DNA from 2 places in the Sulfitobacter sp. EE-36 genome. Region 1 is predicted to be linked to the other one. Evidence: riboswitches for the same ligand, from Rfam matches in the RefSeq annotation. Region 1 holds a riboswitch; the other holds the start of a gene.
What was found. A riboswitch is a leader RNA that binds a small molecule or an ion and turns the genes downstream of it on or off. The one in region 1 is predicted to bind cobalamin.

Region 1 (7,554 bases):
GGTCCGGTGTTACTTGCCGCCGATGCTGAGGGCAGAGGCCATGCCGGGGGCTTTGGATTCCCCGCCCAGCTTCTCGCGCACACCGGCCTCGATCTTGTCGCCGGTGTCTTTGTCGATGTTGCGCCAGTATTCAAAGGCACGGACGAGCACCTTTTCGCTGACACCGTCGCACAGGTGCCCCACCACGTTCGATACCAGACGCGCGCGGGCATCGGCGTCCATCACCTCGCGGACGAGCTTGCCGGCTTGGCTCCAATCATCGTCATCGGGGCGCAGGGTATAGGCCTGACGCACCATGTCGCCATCGGAATACCACAGGCCCGCTTCATGCTGATGCGGCTGCGCGGAGGGCCCACCGTAGGAGTTGGGCGCATATACCGGATCAGACACTTTTTCAGTCCGGCCCGCGCCGTCTTTCGAATAGCTATGGGTCGGCGAGACGGGCTTATTGACCGGAATCTGTTTGTAGTTGACACCCAGCCGCGCGCGGTGCGCGTCAGCGTAGGAAAAACCCCGCGCCAACAGCATCTTGTCTGGCGACAGACCGACGCCCGGCACCATATTGTTTGGCTCGAACGCGGCCTGTTCGATCTCTGTATGGAAATCAGTGGGGTTGCGGTTCAGGGTCAGCTTGCCGACCTCGATCAGCGGGTAGTCCTCGTGCGGCCAGACCTTGGTCAGATCAAACGGGTTGATGCGATAGGTCTTGGCATCCTCGTAAGGCATGATCTGCCACTTGAGCGTCCAGCTGGGGTAGTTCCCGTCGCGGATGTTGTTGAACAGATCGGCGCGGTGGTAGTCGCCGTTGGTCCCGGCCAGCTTGTCGGCTTCATCCTGGCTAAGGTAGGCATTGCCGTCGCCCTGATCGGTGTGGAAGTGGAACTTGACCCAGAACTTTTCACCCTCGGCGTTGACCAGCGAATAGGTGTGGCTGGAATACCCGTTCATCTCGCGCCAGTTTTTCGGAATGCCACGGTCGCCCATAAGATAGGTCACCTGATGCGCGCTTTCGGGCGAGAGCGTCCAGAAATCCCACTGCATATCGTGGTCGCGCATGTTGTTATCCGCACGGCGCTTCTGGCTGCGGATGAACTGCTGGAACTTGATCGGATCGCGGACAAAGAAGATCGGGGTGTTGTTGCCGACCATGTCAAAGATGCCTTCGTCGGTGTACATCTTGATCGAGAAGCCGCGCGGGTCGCGCCATGTATCCGGGCTGCCGCGTTCGCCTGCAACGGTCGAAAACCGCATCACCACATCGCATTTCGCGCCGGGCTGGAAGATATTCGCCATCGTGTACTTCGACACGTCTTGCGTCGTCTCGAAGGTGCCAAATGCGCCCGAGCCTTTGGCGTGGGGCTGGCGCTCTGGAATACGTTCACGGTTAAAATTCGCCATCTGTTCAAGCAGATAGTGGTCATTCAGCACGATGGGGCCATCGGGGCCAACGGTCAGCGAATGTTCATCGCTTTGAACGCGAATGCCGGCGTCTGTGGTTGTGGGAGGGGTTTGCTTCTTGTCGGTCATCTGTAGCTACTCCTTCAGGGTCCACAGGCAAAACCTGTAGCGTGACGGATGGTTCCCGACCAAATGCGTAAGGAGTTGAATAGAAGTGTGGCCGCTTGGCGCGCTTAATGGGTCGCCGTGTGAAAGCGGATCACCTGCGCGTTATCCGCCGGATCGACAAGGAAATGCCCGCAGACGCCAAAGACCTCGCGCAGTAGGGTTTCGGTCATGATCTCGGAGGGGGTGCCGATGGCGCGCAGCTTGCCATCTTGCAAGACGCAGATCCGGTCGCAAAGGGTGGCTTGGTTCAGGTCGTGCAGGGCGATGATCGCCGTTGTCGGCAAGCGCTGGATCAGCTCAAGGATCGAAAGCTGGTGGCGGATATCCAGATGGTTCGTCGGCTCGTCCAGCAGCAGCACTTGCGGCCTTTGGGCCAGTGCACGGGCGATATGCACGCGCTGTTGTTCACCGCCCGACAGCGTGTGCCAGTGTCGGTCGCCAAACCCCGACAGATCCACATCCGCCAGCGCCTGCGTGACGATGGCGTCGTCCCCTGCGCTCCACCCGCGCAGGGCGGACAACCACGGGGTGCGGCCCAGTTCAACGGCATGGCGCACGGTGATGCGATCTGCGGTATCGGCGTGTTGTTCAACCAGGGCCAGTCGCTGCGCGATATCGCGCTGGCGCATCTTTGCAAGCGGTGCGCCGTCCAGCTCGACCCGCCCGCGCGAGGGTTTCTGAATACCGGCAAGCATATGCAGCAACGTGGATTTGCCCGACCCGTTCGGCCCGATCAGCCCCAGCTTTTCGCCCGGACGCAAGGACAGGGACACGTCATTGACGATGGCGCGGTTGCGCACCCGCCAGCCCAGTTCGTGACAGGACAGAATCATGGCGACGTCCTTTTGCCAATCAGGATCAGTGCAAAGACGGGCGCGCCGACCAAAGCGGTCACCACGCCGATGGGCAGCACTTGGCCCGGTACGATCACTCGCGAGATCACATCGGCAAAGACCAGAAACACCGCCCCCGCCAGTGCGGAAGCAGGCACAAGGATCGCATGACGGTGCCCCACGACGATGCGCATGGCATGGGGGATCACCAGCCCGACAAAGCCGATCGCACCCACCACCGAGACCATCACCGCCGTGACCAGCGCCGCCGTACCGATCAGCAGCAGCTGCACGCGGCGCACCGGAATGCCCAAGGACGCGGCGCTGTCGCTGCCGAAGGTAAAGGCATCCAGCGCGCGGGCGTGCCACAGACAGGCCAGCAGACCGATCATCGCCGCGGGCAGGGCGCTTAGTACATCGGGCCAGCGCACGCCCGACATATTCCCCAAAAGCCAGAACATGATGGCACGGGCCTGTTCGGCATTGGCCGATTTCGTGATCATCAGCGCGGTCAGGGCGTTGAACATCTGGCTGCCCGCAATACCGGCCAGCACGATCACGCCCGCGGCCCGCAGGCCCACACCGCCCCCCGCCGCCTGCGCCAGCAAGGCGACAAAAGCGAAAGCCACCAGCGCCCCGCTGAACGCACCGATAGACAGCGAGATGGCACCACCCCCCAGCCCGAGGATGGTCACTGCAACAGCACCCGTGGACGCCCCCGCAGAGATGCCCAGCAGATAGGGATCCGCCAGTGCATTGCGCAGCAGTGCTTGCAACACGACGCCCGACAGCGCCAGACCGGCGCCACAGCACATCGCCACCACGGCCCGCGCCATGCGGTAGTTCCACACGATGCCCTCGTCGATCTTGTCCACCGCATAGCCCGCGTTCAGCGCCTTGTTGGCCAGCACCTTCAGCACCACCAGCGGCGGGATAGAGACCTCGCCGATGGCCGCACCAAATAGCAGTGCGGCCAGCAGCACCGGCGGGATGATCACCCACCAGTGCCACTGCGGCCTGCGCATCACAGAGCGGTCGATTGCGGTCATTCGGCCAGATCGAAACCGGACAGCGCGTCAGCCATCGTTTCCAGCGCATAGATCGCACGCACGGTGGGGTCCATCGCATGGGCGTCCATGGTGATGATGCGGCCCTCTTTCACCGCGGTCATCTCGCGGGCGACGGGGTCGTTCATCAGGAAGTCGCGCTTTTTCTCGATGTCATCCGCGGGGAAGCGGCGACGGTCCATTTTGGCAAGCACGATGAAGGTCGGGTCGGATTTCGCCAGAGTCTCCCATCCGACCAGCGGCCATTCCTCGGCCGAGGTCACGACGTTTTCAACGCCAAGCTTGTCCATCATATAGGCGGGCACACCCTGTTGACCTGCCACATAAGGGTCCGCCGCCATCTCGGACGACGAGAACCAGAACAGCGCCGAGGTGCCTTGCGGCAGGTTCAGCGATTTGGCTTTCTCGACCGCCTTTGCCTCGCGCGATTGCAGGTCTGCCAGCAGCGTGGCACCGGCGTCTTGCGCGTTGTAGATGCGGGCGAGCTCTTCGATGCTGGTATACAACTGCTGGGTCGTGAACAGTTCAGATCGCGTGCCGTCCGCGCCGACAGAGTTATCCTTGGCCGCGCAATCGGTGGGCATCACATAGGTTGGCACGCCCACCTCGTGAAAGCTGTCGCGGGTGCCGACCATACCTTCGGGGCCGACGTGCCATTCATACATCACGGTGACCAGATCGGGGCGTTTGCCCAACACGCTTTCAAAGCTGGGATCGTTGTCCGCCAACCGTTCAATCGCATCGTTCGTCTCTTTGAACTCTGGCAAAACGGGGCTGAACCAGACAGAGGTTCCCGCGATCCGGTCCTGCTGGCCCAGCAGATACAGGATCTCTGTCGTGGATTGCCCGATGGTCACGGTGGTCTGGGGTGCCGCGTCAAAGCTGAGCGTATGGCCGCAGTTGTCGATCGTCAGCGGATAGTCTGTCTCTGCGCCAAGCGCGGTGCTGCCCGCAAGGCTCGCAATTAGGGTCAGGCTGGAAAAAAATGGTTTCATATCAAGGGCTCCGGTTGGTCCGATGCCGGGGTCTTTGAATAGAAAGAGAAGGGGCCAGCCAAACGGCGCGCGGGCGCATTTTGGTCTGCGCGTAAGGTAAGATCCGGTCCCATCATCATCCTCTCCCGAGCAACCCCGCCCGGTGTTTCAGGTTCAGTGTCGGCAGGTCTCCTGACTGACGGATCGCGGCTGTCCCCGCCTTCCCGGACCTTTAGGCCCAGTGGCATGATGGAGGTAGCTCACCGTCTACAGTTGCGGGGGCAGTTCCGGTTCATCCACACCAAAGGGCGGATGGCGAATTCCCTATTATTTCCCGAAGGAAACCGACCCGGTTTCGATGACAGTTGTCCGCCCACCCGTCAAGTTGCGTTTTTGCGGTCGTCATCGCGTGACAAAGGCAAATAACGCAGGCCACGGTTCCGCAGAACGGACGAGAGGCAAATAACAAACGGATGGAAAACCAAGTGGCAGCCCGTAGGGGAGTCGAACCCCTCTTTTCAGGTTGAAAACCTGACGTCCTAACCGATAGACGAACGGGCCACTTAACTTGTGAGCGCTTCTTTAGGCAAAGCCATCGGCGGGCGCAAGTGCAAGCCGCATGAGAAAGCGGGGAAATACGGCAAAAAAATCACAGATTTTGATGCCGTATTCAAAGGGGCGTATGGCGAGAGGGGATCGTCGCGTGAAAGGCGCGCCGCGCGCGGGATGAGGGCGCGCGTTTCCCTTAGATTTCCCAGTGAAAACCTGTCGCTTTTTCGGAGACGGTCCAGAGTTTCTCCATCACGGGTTTGTCGTAGGCATGGGGGTTCAGCGTGCCTTTGCCAACGGGCCCTCCGGTTTGCAGCCATCCGGTCGGGCCATAAAGCGCGCGCTGCGCCAACCCGTCTTCGGTCGCGCACATGACCTCGGGATACGCGCCTTTTTCGGCGGATTGCACCATTGGCGTCTTGCTCATCATCCACCAGGTGACCCGTGTGAAAAGCCCGCCGCTTGTGCTGATCAGCGAGGTCGCCGACGCGCCGGGGTGGCAGACGTATACCTCAACGCGGCTGTCGGTGGCTTTCAGCCGGTCCTGAAGCTCATAGGCAAACATCATCTGCGCCAGCTTGCTTTGGCTGTAGACCGCGTTGGCGCTATAGTTCTTGTCCCAGTTCATGTCGTCGAACTGGATCGTCTTGATCCCCATGTTGTACCCGAGGCTGGACACCACAACGATCCGGCCCGCGCTTTCCTGAATGCGATCAAACAGCATCCCGCACAGCAGGAAGTGCCCATAGTGGTTGGTGCCAAGCTGGCTTTCGAACCCGTCAACGGTCAGCTGTTGTGTCGGCACCTGCGCGATGGCAGCGTTGCAGATCAGCGCGTCAATCCGGGGAACGGTGCTTTGCACCTCTTCAGCCGCGGCGCGCACGCTGGCCAGATCAGACAGATCCATCCGCACAAAGCTCACCTCGGCGTTGGGACCGAACGTGTCCTTGAGCGTTTTTACCGCGGCGATGGACTTATCGGCGTTGCGGTTCAGCATGACGACTTTTGCCCCCTTGGACAGCAGGATGCGCGTGGCCTGAAAGCCCGCACCGGCGGTCGTGCCGGTGATGAGATATGTTTTCCCCTTGAGCGATCCAAGGCGATCAGGTGTCCAGCCTTTGGGTCCGAAAGTCGTGTCCTTCATCGTCATGTTCCTTTTCGATGTCAGCGCGGCAGCGATGCGCGCTGTGTTTGGTGTTGAAGGGTAAATAGCTCTCGGCTGTCTCTCAAAACAGGCGAGATCGTCGCGAATACTTGCCTGATTGTATCACGCGCTTGCGAAAGGCTGATGTGACGCAGTAGATCGCCCTCATGAGCAAAGACCAGATCAGACAGCTAATCCAGAACAACGCGACCCAAGAGGGGCTGACGGGAACCGGCATTGACGGGGTGCGCCTGTTTCGGGCCACGCAGGCGATTCCGTGCGTGCCGGCGGTCTATGAACCCAGCGTTATTGCTATCGTCAGCGGGGCGAAAGAGGCCGTGCTGGACGGGCACAGGTACATCTATGACGACAGCCGATATATGTGCTGCCCGATGTCGATGCCGGTGAAGGCCGGCACGCCGACCGCCTCTGCCGAAAGCCCGCTCTACGGGGTTATCATTTCGCTCGATAAGCGGATGATGACAGAACTGTCGATGGAGATGGAAAATACCGGCAATGTGATTCCCGAGGTCAAAGGCGGTTTGCGCGCGCAGGGGATCAGGCTGGCCGCTTGGGATGATGCCTTTGCCGACGCGCTGCTGCGTTTGCTGCAATTGGGTGGCAATCCGGCAGATACGGCGATCCTTGGTGAGGCACGGCTGCGCGAGCTTTATTACGCGATCCTGAAGGGGGAGGCAGGGAGTTTTGCCAGACAGGCCTTCGGCGCGGGCAATGCGATTGCACGGTCGATCGCGCATGTATCCTCTCACCTGGACGCGCCGATCTCCATCGATGATATGGCGTCCCGCGCCGGGATGAGCCGCGCCGCCTTTCACCGCAAGTTCAAACAGGTGACGACGATGGCCCCGATCCAGTTTGTCAAATCCATGCGGCTCAATAATGCGGCGATGAAGATCGCAGGCGGCATGTCCGTGAATGAAGCGGCGGTTGATGTGGGATACGTCAGCCCGTCGCAATTCAGTCGCGAATTCAGGCGGATGTACGGGCAATCACCGCGCCAATGGGCGGATGCCCAGCAGTTTCCGGTTGAAATGGGCCAATAAGGGGCTGCCAGCGCCTGTACGTTGGCAACCTCTTATCACGCATCTGGTGGTATGATCAGACGTCTACAACCACCTTGCCGATGGCCTGCCCGCTGGTCAGGCGGTCATAGGCCCCGCCCACCGTATCAAGGCCGAATCTCTGGTCATCAAGCAAGGGCTTCAGCGCCCCTGCGTCCACAATCTCTGCCAGTTTGGTCAGGATCTCCCCCGTGCTTTGCACGGCCTTGGTTGGCAAGCATTGGAAGCAGCATAAAGATGATATGCAGCGACAGCCCTTTGAAGTGCGCAGGGGACAGGTCGATTTCCAGCAGCCCAACGGTCGACGCGATATGGGCGTTCAGGGCGGCGGCCTCGAAC
Region 2 (7,554 bases), 390 kb from region 1:
TCGATGTCACCTCTGCCCCCAGGGACCGCAGCAATTCGGTCATGGTGCGGATGTCGGACAGGCGCGGCGCGTTGGTCAGCGTCAGCGGCTCTTCGGACAGCAGGGTCGCGGGCATAAGCGTCAGACAGGCGTTCTTGGCCCCCGCAATCGGAATTTGTCCCGACAGCGCACCGCCGCCTTTGACCACAATCGAATCCATCCTTCAGCCTTCCTTGGTTTGGCCGGTCGGCCCGTTATCTGTCTGCGCGTTATTATTTTGCGTGTCGTCGCTTTGGCTTTTGTCGCTGCGCGCACGCGCTTGCGCCTTGCGTCGGCCCATATTGGCTTTCAGCGCGGCTTTCAGCCTGTCTTCCCGCAATACATTGGGTTTTGGCGGCTTTTGTGGGGCGGTATCCTTTGACATGTCGATTGTCTAGCGCAGCGGACCGATATGGTCCAGATTACGCTTGCACCATATTGCGAATGGGTCTAATCACCCGCCCACAGTGCTGGAGTAGCTCAGTGGTAGAGCGCGTCATTGGTAATGACGAGGTCGGGAGTTCAATCCTCCCCTTCAGCACCAGATCCCCCCTTTAAGCATATCGTTTCGCCCTGATGCCTTATTTATCTGGCGTTGCGGTTTTGGCATGTGCCATGGATGCGCCTGAAGGCGTCGCAGCGCCCCCTGCCCCGAAACATCCCGAATCACGATGGCAGAAGAAAACCCCGACCGCTTGCGCCGCCGGGGTTTCGATTTTCACGTGAAGCAATTTAGCCGCGATATGTCAGACCGGCAAACAGACGGCCCTGATCGCGGTGGCGACCCCCGTGGACCGACCCTGCAACGGATGCCACACCGGCAATCAGCGACGCAGCGGCCAGCACAAAGGCGGTCAGGATACCGGCGTTACGCGCGGTTTGCGCAGCCTCAACCGCTGCTTCTTTCGCTTCTGCTGCGGCCTGTTCAGCCTCGGCCTTGGCGGCGGCTACAGCGTCTTCGACTTCCTGACGCGCTTCCTGCGCTTGGGTCACGATCTGGTCCACACGCTCTTTCGCCTGAGCCTGGGTCAGATCGGTGCGAGCGGCAACAGCGCCGGCAAGATAGGTCCGGTCTTCCTCGCTGACCTCACCCGTGCGGTAAATATTGGCGACGATGCTGGCGGTCTGCTCTGCCAGTTGCTCGGGATCGGCTGTCAGGGGGTCGACCTGATTGGGGCGCAAAAGCTGGTTCGACAGGTAATCTGTCGGATCATTCTTGGCCTCATCCGGGATTGCAGCACCCGCCGCATCGGCCAGTCCGGAGGCAGCACCTCCCACGGCAGAGCCCGCAGCTTCGACGACCGTACCAGCTGCTTTGCCTGCACCCGCAGCAACATTGCCCGCGGTATTGGCTGCAAAGCTCAGCGCGCTTGATAGCATTACGGCGGTGATCACAGAGCCGAGGCCCCAAACAACCAGACCGTTGATCCCGTCACGTGCAGTGACTTCATCATCCGTAGCGCTCTCGACGCGGCGGCGCATGCGGCCCGCGATATAACCACCGGCCAGATAAGAGGCGACCAGCGTGATCACCATCCACAGCGCGGTGAGCACCAGTTCAAGCGTCGATGAGTTGTCGGTTCCGTCCAGCGTGATCGACGACAGGCCAAGTGCCGCGCCGAAGGTGGTCAGCAAAAGGCCGATCGCCACAGCGACAACGGTACCCGCGAAAATTGCGGGCCAGTCGACATAGGATCCATCGGCAGTTTTTTCAGTGAGTGTCGTGTTCATGTAAATGCCTCCCCGGCGTTTGCTTACGCCAAGCCGACCAGCGACAGCACCGCCATAACCACGACCACAAGACCAACGAGATAAATGATACCGCCCATTTTGAATACTTCCTCTTTGCGTGCCAGACGCGGGATGCACTGGCTTCACAAAGGCAACGTCAGGGAACCGGCATAGTTCCGCTGACCGCGCAAATTACCCGCACTGCGGGAGATGACAACGTGCGCGGGACGGGCAGTGACTACGGGTCGCCCTGCCACGTACCGTCAAAGATCATCTCGTCCACGGGGAGCCGTTTGCTCCAGCCTTTCACCTCAAGTTCGGGCGTCTGGTAAAGCTCGTCCACGTGGCCCAGACACAGGTAGCCGACGATTTCTATCCGGTCGGGGATCTTCAGCAGGTCACGCAGATCGGCATCGCGGAACACGCTGACCCAGCCCATTCCGATACCCTCGGCGCGGGCGGCAAGCCAGAGGTTCTGGATCGCGCAGACGGTGCTATACAGATCCATGCTTTGATTATGGGTGCGCCCCAGCACGACCTTACCGCCACGGCTGCGGTCACAGGTCACGCAGATATTGACCGGTGCCTTGCGGATGCCTTCGAGCTTCAACGACCTGTAGGTTGTCTGGCGGGCGCCCTCGAACATCTGTGCGGCTTCTTCATTTGCGCGGTTGAAGGCGTGCCAGACCTGATCGCGTGCGGCCTGATCGCGGATGACGATGAAATTCCACGGCTGTGACAACCCGACGGACGGTGCGTGATGCGCGGCGGTCAGTATTCGGTGCAACACATCCTCGGCCACTGGATCGGGTAAAAACTGATCGCGTACATCGCGGCGGGTAAAGATCGCCTTGTAGACGGCGTCGCGTTCAGCATCTGAAAAAGGCGCGGCGGGTGCCAGCGCAGAGGGTATCGGCATTGTTCAGTCCCCAACAATACGTTTATGCGCCAATCCCGCTGTCCATGCGGGGCAAGCTGTACTGTCTGGCCGGTCTTCTGACTTAGGGTCGTCTGGTCCGCGCGCCTTCCCGGAATATTCCAGTGGCCTATGCGCAAACCATCCCCATTACAGCGTTGGGCACGTGCCGGAGTTTCACCAGCTTCCCGATTCTTCCGCGAGGCGGACACCAGACCCGGCCATTGGGCCACGGCTGTCCGCCCGGAACAAGCCCTAACGCGGGGATCAGCCGCGTTTGGTTGCGAAAATCTTCTTCATCACGGCGTCGAACTCGTTCCACGAGATGACGGCCTTGTTGCCTGCATAGCCGTGATAATAGGACCGCCCGTTAGAGGTCGGGAAACCGGCCCAGATACGTGCGAGGTTTTCCATAAAGCGGTGGCGGCTGATCTTGCCCTTCTTGAACGCGTTAAACCCCGCATCGACCAAAAGGATATCCGCCAGCCCGTCCTGCACCGCCGAGGTAAAGCGGTCATTCTTGCTTAGCCCCGCCTGTCGCACCAGACTGCGCAGCGTGGATGGAATGAATTGGTATCGACCGATGGCATGCGGTTGGCCCGGCGTGCGGTCGATCCAGCGGTAGATCTCGCCGATGGTCATTTGCGTCGGACGCTGTGGCGGCAGCCGTTTGGCCCCGTACTGCACGGCGTCATAGCCCTTTGGACCCGCCTCGGCCCAAGCGATGAGGCTTTTGAGGTCCGCGGCCGTGCTGACCCCGCTGAGCTCTTGGAAAGACCGGCTGCGGCTGCTCACGGTTTTGGACCGGACCTGCGCTTTGGGCTGGACCTTATGGCGCAGCTTGATCTGACCCTGCCCTGCGGATTGCATGACGTTGAACGAGATGTCGCTTTGCATGGCAGAGCGCGCACCGGACAGGCTGAACCCTTCGGCGCTGACAGTGGTAGCGGCCAGAAGTGCCGCGGTTGCGATAATTGGTAGTGTGCAAGTAACTTTCATATCATCCCCCATGATGAAAAAATTTGTCATGGGACCATGGTGACCGCAGACGCTCGCGCTTTCATTCGCGCAAGCAGGTGGGTCGGGGCCATGGACGGATAGGCCGGCATATCTTTTGGGATAGGGCGCTATTCTGCGGTGCGGTTGCCCCCTCCGTTCAGACGGGCGTGGGCAGTGTGGCACGCGGAACGGCCCCGGTGTTTCACGCGAATCCAAAGAGGGGATTCGCGGTAAACCACGGAAAAAACGCATAGCCCGCGACCCGCAAACGGGGCGTCAAGCCCGCTTCCGGGGGCTAAGCCATGATATTCATTTACTTATTTCCCGCGCAGCGGTGGTCGTTTTGTCGGAGTTGCGCTATGATTAGTCGCAAATACATAAAATGGAGAGCATCTAATGACAGATGAAACGTCGCCGGGTATCCCGACACCCGACGGGGCCGCTGCCGTAATCGACACGGATTACGAGATCGGCCAAGACAACAAAGAAGGCAGCGTGGGGCCCTTCGGCTTCGACATTCACAACCCGGTCTTCGCGATCTCGGGTGTGTGTATTGTTGCCTTTGTATTCTATACACTCGCGCTGCCCGAACAGTCTGGCGCGCTGTTCACATGGCTGTTCTCGTCGGTGACAAAGGGCTTTGACTGGTTCTTTATCTCTGCCGGCAACATCTTTGTGCTGTTCTGCCTGTTCCTGATCGTCACGCCTTTGGGCCGTGTGCGTCTTGGCGGGGCCGAAGCAAGCCCCGACTATACCTACCTTGGATGGTTCTCGATGCTGTTCGCGGCGGGCATGGGCATCGGTCTGATGTTCTATGGCGTCTCTGAACCACTATCGCATTTCTCGAGCTCCATGGGTGGCACTGCTGTTGGCGAAGACGGCCTGCGCACCGATTGGGCACCTTTGGGCGCGGCCGCGGGCGATCAGGCCGAAGCGGTTCGTTTGGGTATGGCGGCCACGATCTACCACTGGGGCCTGCACCCCTGGGCGATATATGCCGTTGTGGGTCTGGCGCTGGCGCTGTTCAGCTATAACAAGGGTCTTCCCCTGACCATCCGCTCTGCCTTTTACCCGATCCTGGGGGAACGCGTCTGGGGTTGGCCCGGTCACGTGATCGACATTCTCGCCGTATTTGCAACGCTCTTTGGTCTGGCGACATCGCTTGGTCTGGGTGCCACGCAAGCCAACGCGGGCTTGAACGAGCTCTTTGGTGTGGCGGTTGGTCCAACAACTCAGGTTCTGCTGATCACCGGCATCACCGCGATTGCGACCGTGTCCGTGCTGCGCGGCCTTGATGGCGGCGTCAAAGTCCTGTCAGAGATCAACATGGGTCTGGCGTTCTTGCTGCTGGCCTTCGTGCTGCTGGTCGGACCGACGCTGGCGATCCTGTCGACCTTCGGGTCATCGCTGCTGGCCTATGTGGAATATCTGCCCGGTCTGTCCAATCCGATCGGCCGTGAAGACGTGAACTTTATGCAAGGCTGGACATCGTTCTACTGGGCATGGTGGATCAGCTGGTCGCCTTTCGTCGGCATGTTCATCGCCCGCGTCAGCCGTGGCCGTTCCGTACGTGAGTTCCTGACCTGCGTTCTGCTGATCCCGAGCCTCGTTTGCGTCCTGTGGATGAGCGTCTTTGGTGGCATGGCAATCGATCAGGTGATCAGCGACGGCTACACCGCCGCGCAAGAAGCCGAGCTGCCACGCCAGCTGTTCGCCATGCTGGATGCGCTTCCGCTCGCCGGGATCACATCGCTGATCGGTATCGTATTGGTCATCGTGTTCTTCGTGACCTCGTCTGACTCCGGCTCGCTGGTGATCGATACGATCACGGCAGGCGGCAAGGTCGATGCACCTGCGCCACAGCGCGTGTTCTGGTGCATCTTCGAAGGTGCCGTAGCGATTGTGCTGCTGCTGTCTGCAGGCGGGCTCAAGTCGCTTCAGTCGATGGTTATCTCTACCGGATTGCCGTTTACTGTGGTGCTGCTGTTCATGTGCTACGCGATCTTCCGCGGCCTGCGCGCCGAGATGAAGACGCAATAACGCACCCCTAACCGACCTTTGTGCTTTGCCGGTCAAAGCGCCTCATACCCCCCGCCGCCCGGTGCTGCGGGGGGTATTCTTTTGCACGGCACAGACAAACAAAAAGTTGCCCAAAGTATTCCGACTAAAACTGTCGGATTGACATACCCTATAATTTCAATCAGGTTTATGGAAACGTCTAGCCACCCCGCATGCGATCACGGGGACGCCCGACACATATGATGTGAGGAGTCCCACGATGAGACCATTCCCCAGAACGCAGACTGCCGTTCACCGTCAGGACCAAGCCGCAGGGCTGCCTGATGATCGGTGCCGCGTGCAACGTTCCTTTTCCATGACCATTGATAGAGCAGCCCTATGACATTTCATGCCCCCCCAAAGACCCAAGCCCCGATGAACGCGCTGCCGACCTACTCTGCCCGTGACCTGACCGAAGGCGGAGATCTGGCGCAAATCGTGCTGGATACCCAGACCTACACCTTGCGAATCACACGCGCTGGCAAATTGATCCTGACCAAATGAATGACGCACATCAGCACCCCGGCGGTGCCCCGGTAGGGTTCATCACAGAGCTGGACAGCCTTCAGGCCGCGTCGGTCATCTATTTGCGGATGTGGTGTGACGGGCCTGACGCACAGGAAAAAGTCAGCAGCGATTTCGCCAGCGTCCTCGGCCACACCAACGGGAGCAAGGCGCTCGCTACATTTGAACAGCTATGCTCGCTTTGTGCACGGTTCGGGCGGCGGCCTTTGATGCGCCATTCGGTCACGTGCAAATGTCTGGGATCGGACGAATCCTGCTTTGCGAACTTCATCGCGACAGCCACGGACGGACAGCGCGAAGACGCGATGCTGATCGCGACCCTGCTGGTACGCGCCGATATGGCCCCGCTGGTGGCATCGCTTGCTGCGGATTTCGGGCTGGCGCTCAAACGGATGCGCCTGAGCGCACCAAGCGAGGTCGCGCAAATGGAAGCAGCACCGACACTCCATTAACGGGCGTTTCCCGCGCCCGATTGACGCCTTATGTGCAACGCTACAACCCATTGAAATTTTTGTAAGGTTGCCGAAGTTTAATACTTGATTGTTTTTATCAGCCTTAGTAACCCGCCCGTGAATAGGTAGCCAATCGTCCAGACCAGCCCCCTAAAAACAGCCCGAATGGGCAATGACGAGGGCGATATGACTCAGACGAAAACACCACACAGCTTGCGTGGCCACACGGCCAGCCGCAGCATCGGCATGATGACGGCCGCCGCCATCGGCGCGACGTCTCCTGCAGCACTTTATGCGCAATCCAGCGACGAGCCGCTGCTGCTTCCCGGCATCGAGGTTGAAACCTCCGAGCCGCAGGCCGCGAAGCCCAAGCCACAACCCGCCAAGAAACGCGCCGCGGCGGCCCCTGCCCCCCGCGCGACACCGGCACCCGCCCCTGCACCCGTCGTGGCCGAGGCCCCCGTTGCTGCTGCCCCCGCCGCGCCCGTCGCTGGCGAGAACGGTCTGTCGCCCTACGCCAACCCCGAAGCCGGATATCAGGCCGTTCAATCGGGCAACTCGCTGCTGACGCAACCGCTGGTCGATACACCACGCACCGTTACCGCAGTCACCCAGGAAGTGCTGCGCGACAAGAACGCGACATCGGTGCGTGAGCTCGCCCGCACCACCCCCGGCATCACATTGGGCACCGGCGAAGGCGGCAACGCATTCGGCGACGTTCTGTTCATCCGCGGCTTCCGGTCCTCCAACGACGTCTTCATCGACGGCGTGCGTGATTCCGGTGTCGCCGTGCGCGAAACATTCATGGCCGAACAGGTCGAGATCACCAAAGGCCCGTCGGGCTCCATCGGTGGC

Region 2: it holds a riboswitch for cobalamin, as region 1 does, so the genes downstream of both, bluB (5,6-dimethylbenzimidazole synthase) here and EE36_RS11835 (ABC transporter substrate-binding protein) in region 1, are expected to answer to the same signal.

The regions. Positions count from the first base shown of each region.
Region 1 covers NZ_CH959310.1:1,920,488-1,928,041, forward strand. Annotated here, with positions in the region: gene EE36_RS11820 (catalase) at 10-1,527, opposite strand; gene EE36_RS11825 (ABC transporter ATP-binding protein) at 1,632-2,399, opposite strand; gene EE36_RS11830 (iron ABC transporter permease) at 2,396-3,424, opposite strand; gene EE36_RS11835 (ABC transporter substrate-binding protein) at 3,445-4,461, opposite strand; cobalamin riboswitch at 4,605-4,804, opposite strand; tRNA gene EE36_RS11840 (tRNA-Glu) at 4,927-5,001, opposite strand; gene EE36_RS11845 (SDR family oxidoreductase) at 5,186-6,133, opposite strand; gene EE36_RS11850 (AraC family transcriptional regulator) at 6,301-7,197, shown strand; gene EE36_RS11855 (zinc-binding dehydrogenase) at 7,253-7,432, opposite strand.
Region 2 covers NZ_CH959310.1:1,527,575-1,535,128, reverse strand. Annotated here, with positions in the region: gene murA (UDP-N-acetylglucosamine 1-carboxyvinyltransferase) at 1-199, opposite strand, end outside; gene EE36_RS10035 (hypothetical protein) at 203-403, opposite strand; tRNA gene EE36_RS10030 (tRNA-Thr) at 488-562, shown strand; gene EE36_RS10025 (hypothetical protein) at 751-1,749, opposite strand; gene bluB (5,6-dimethylbenzimidazole synthase) at 1,988-2,668, opposite strand; cobalamin riboswitch at 2,718-2,896, opposite strand; gene EE36_RS10015 (hypothetical protein) at 2,933-3,694, opposite strand; gene EE36_RS10010 (BCCT family transporter) at 4,061-5,704, shown strand; gene hemP (hemin uptake protein HemP) at 6,062-6,226, shown strand; gene EE36_RS10005 (hypothetical protein) at 6,223-6,699, shown strand; gene EE36_RS10000 (TonB-dependent siderophore receptor) at 6,886-7,554, shown strand, end outside.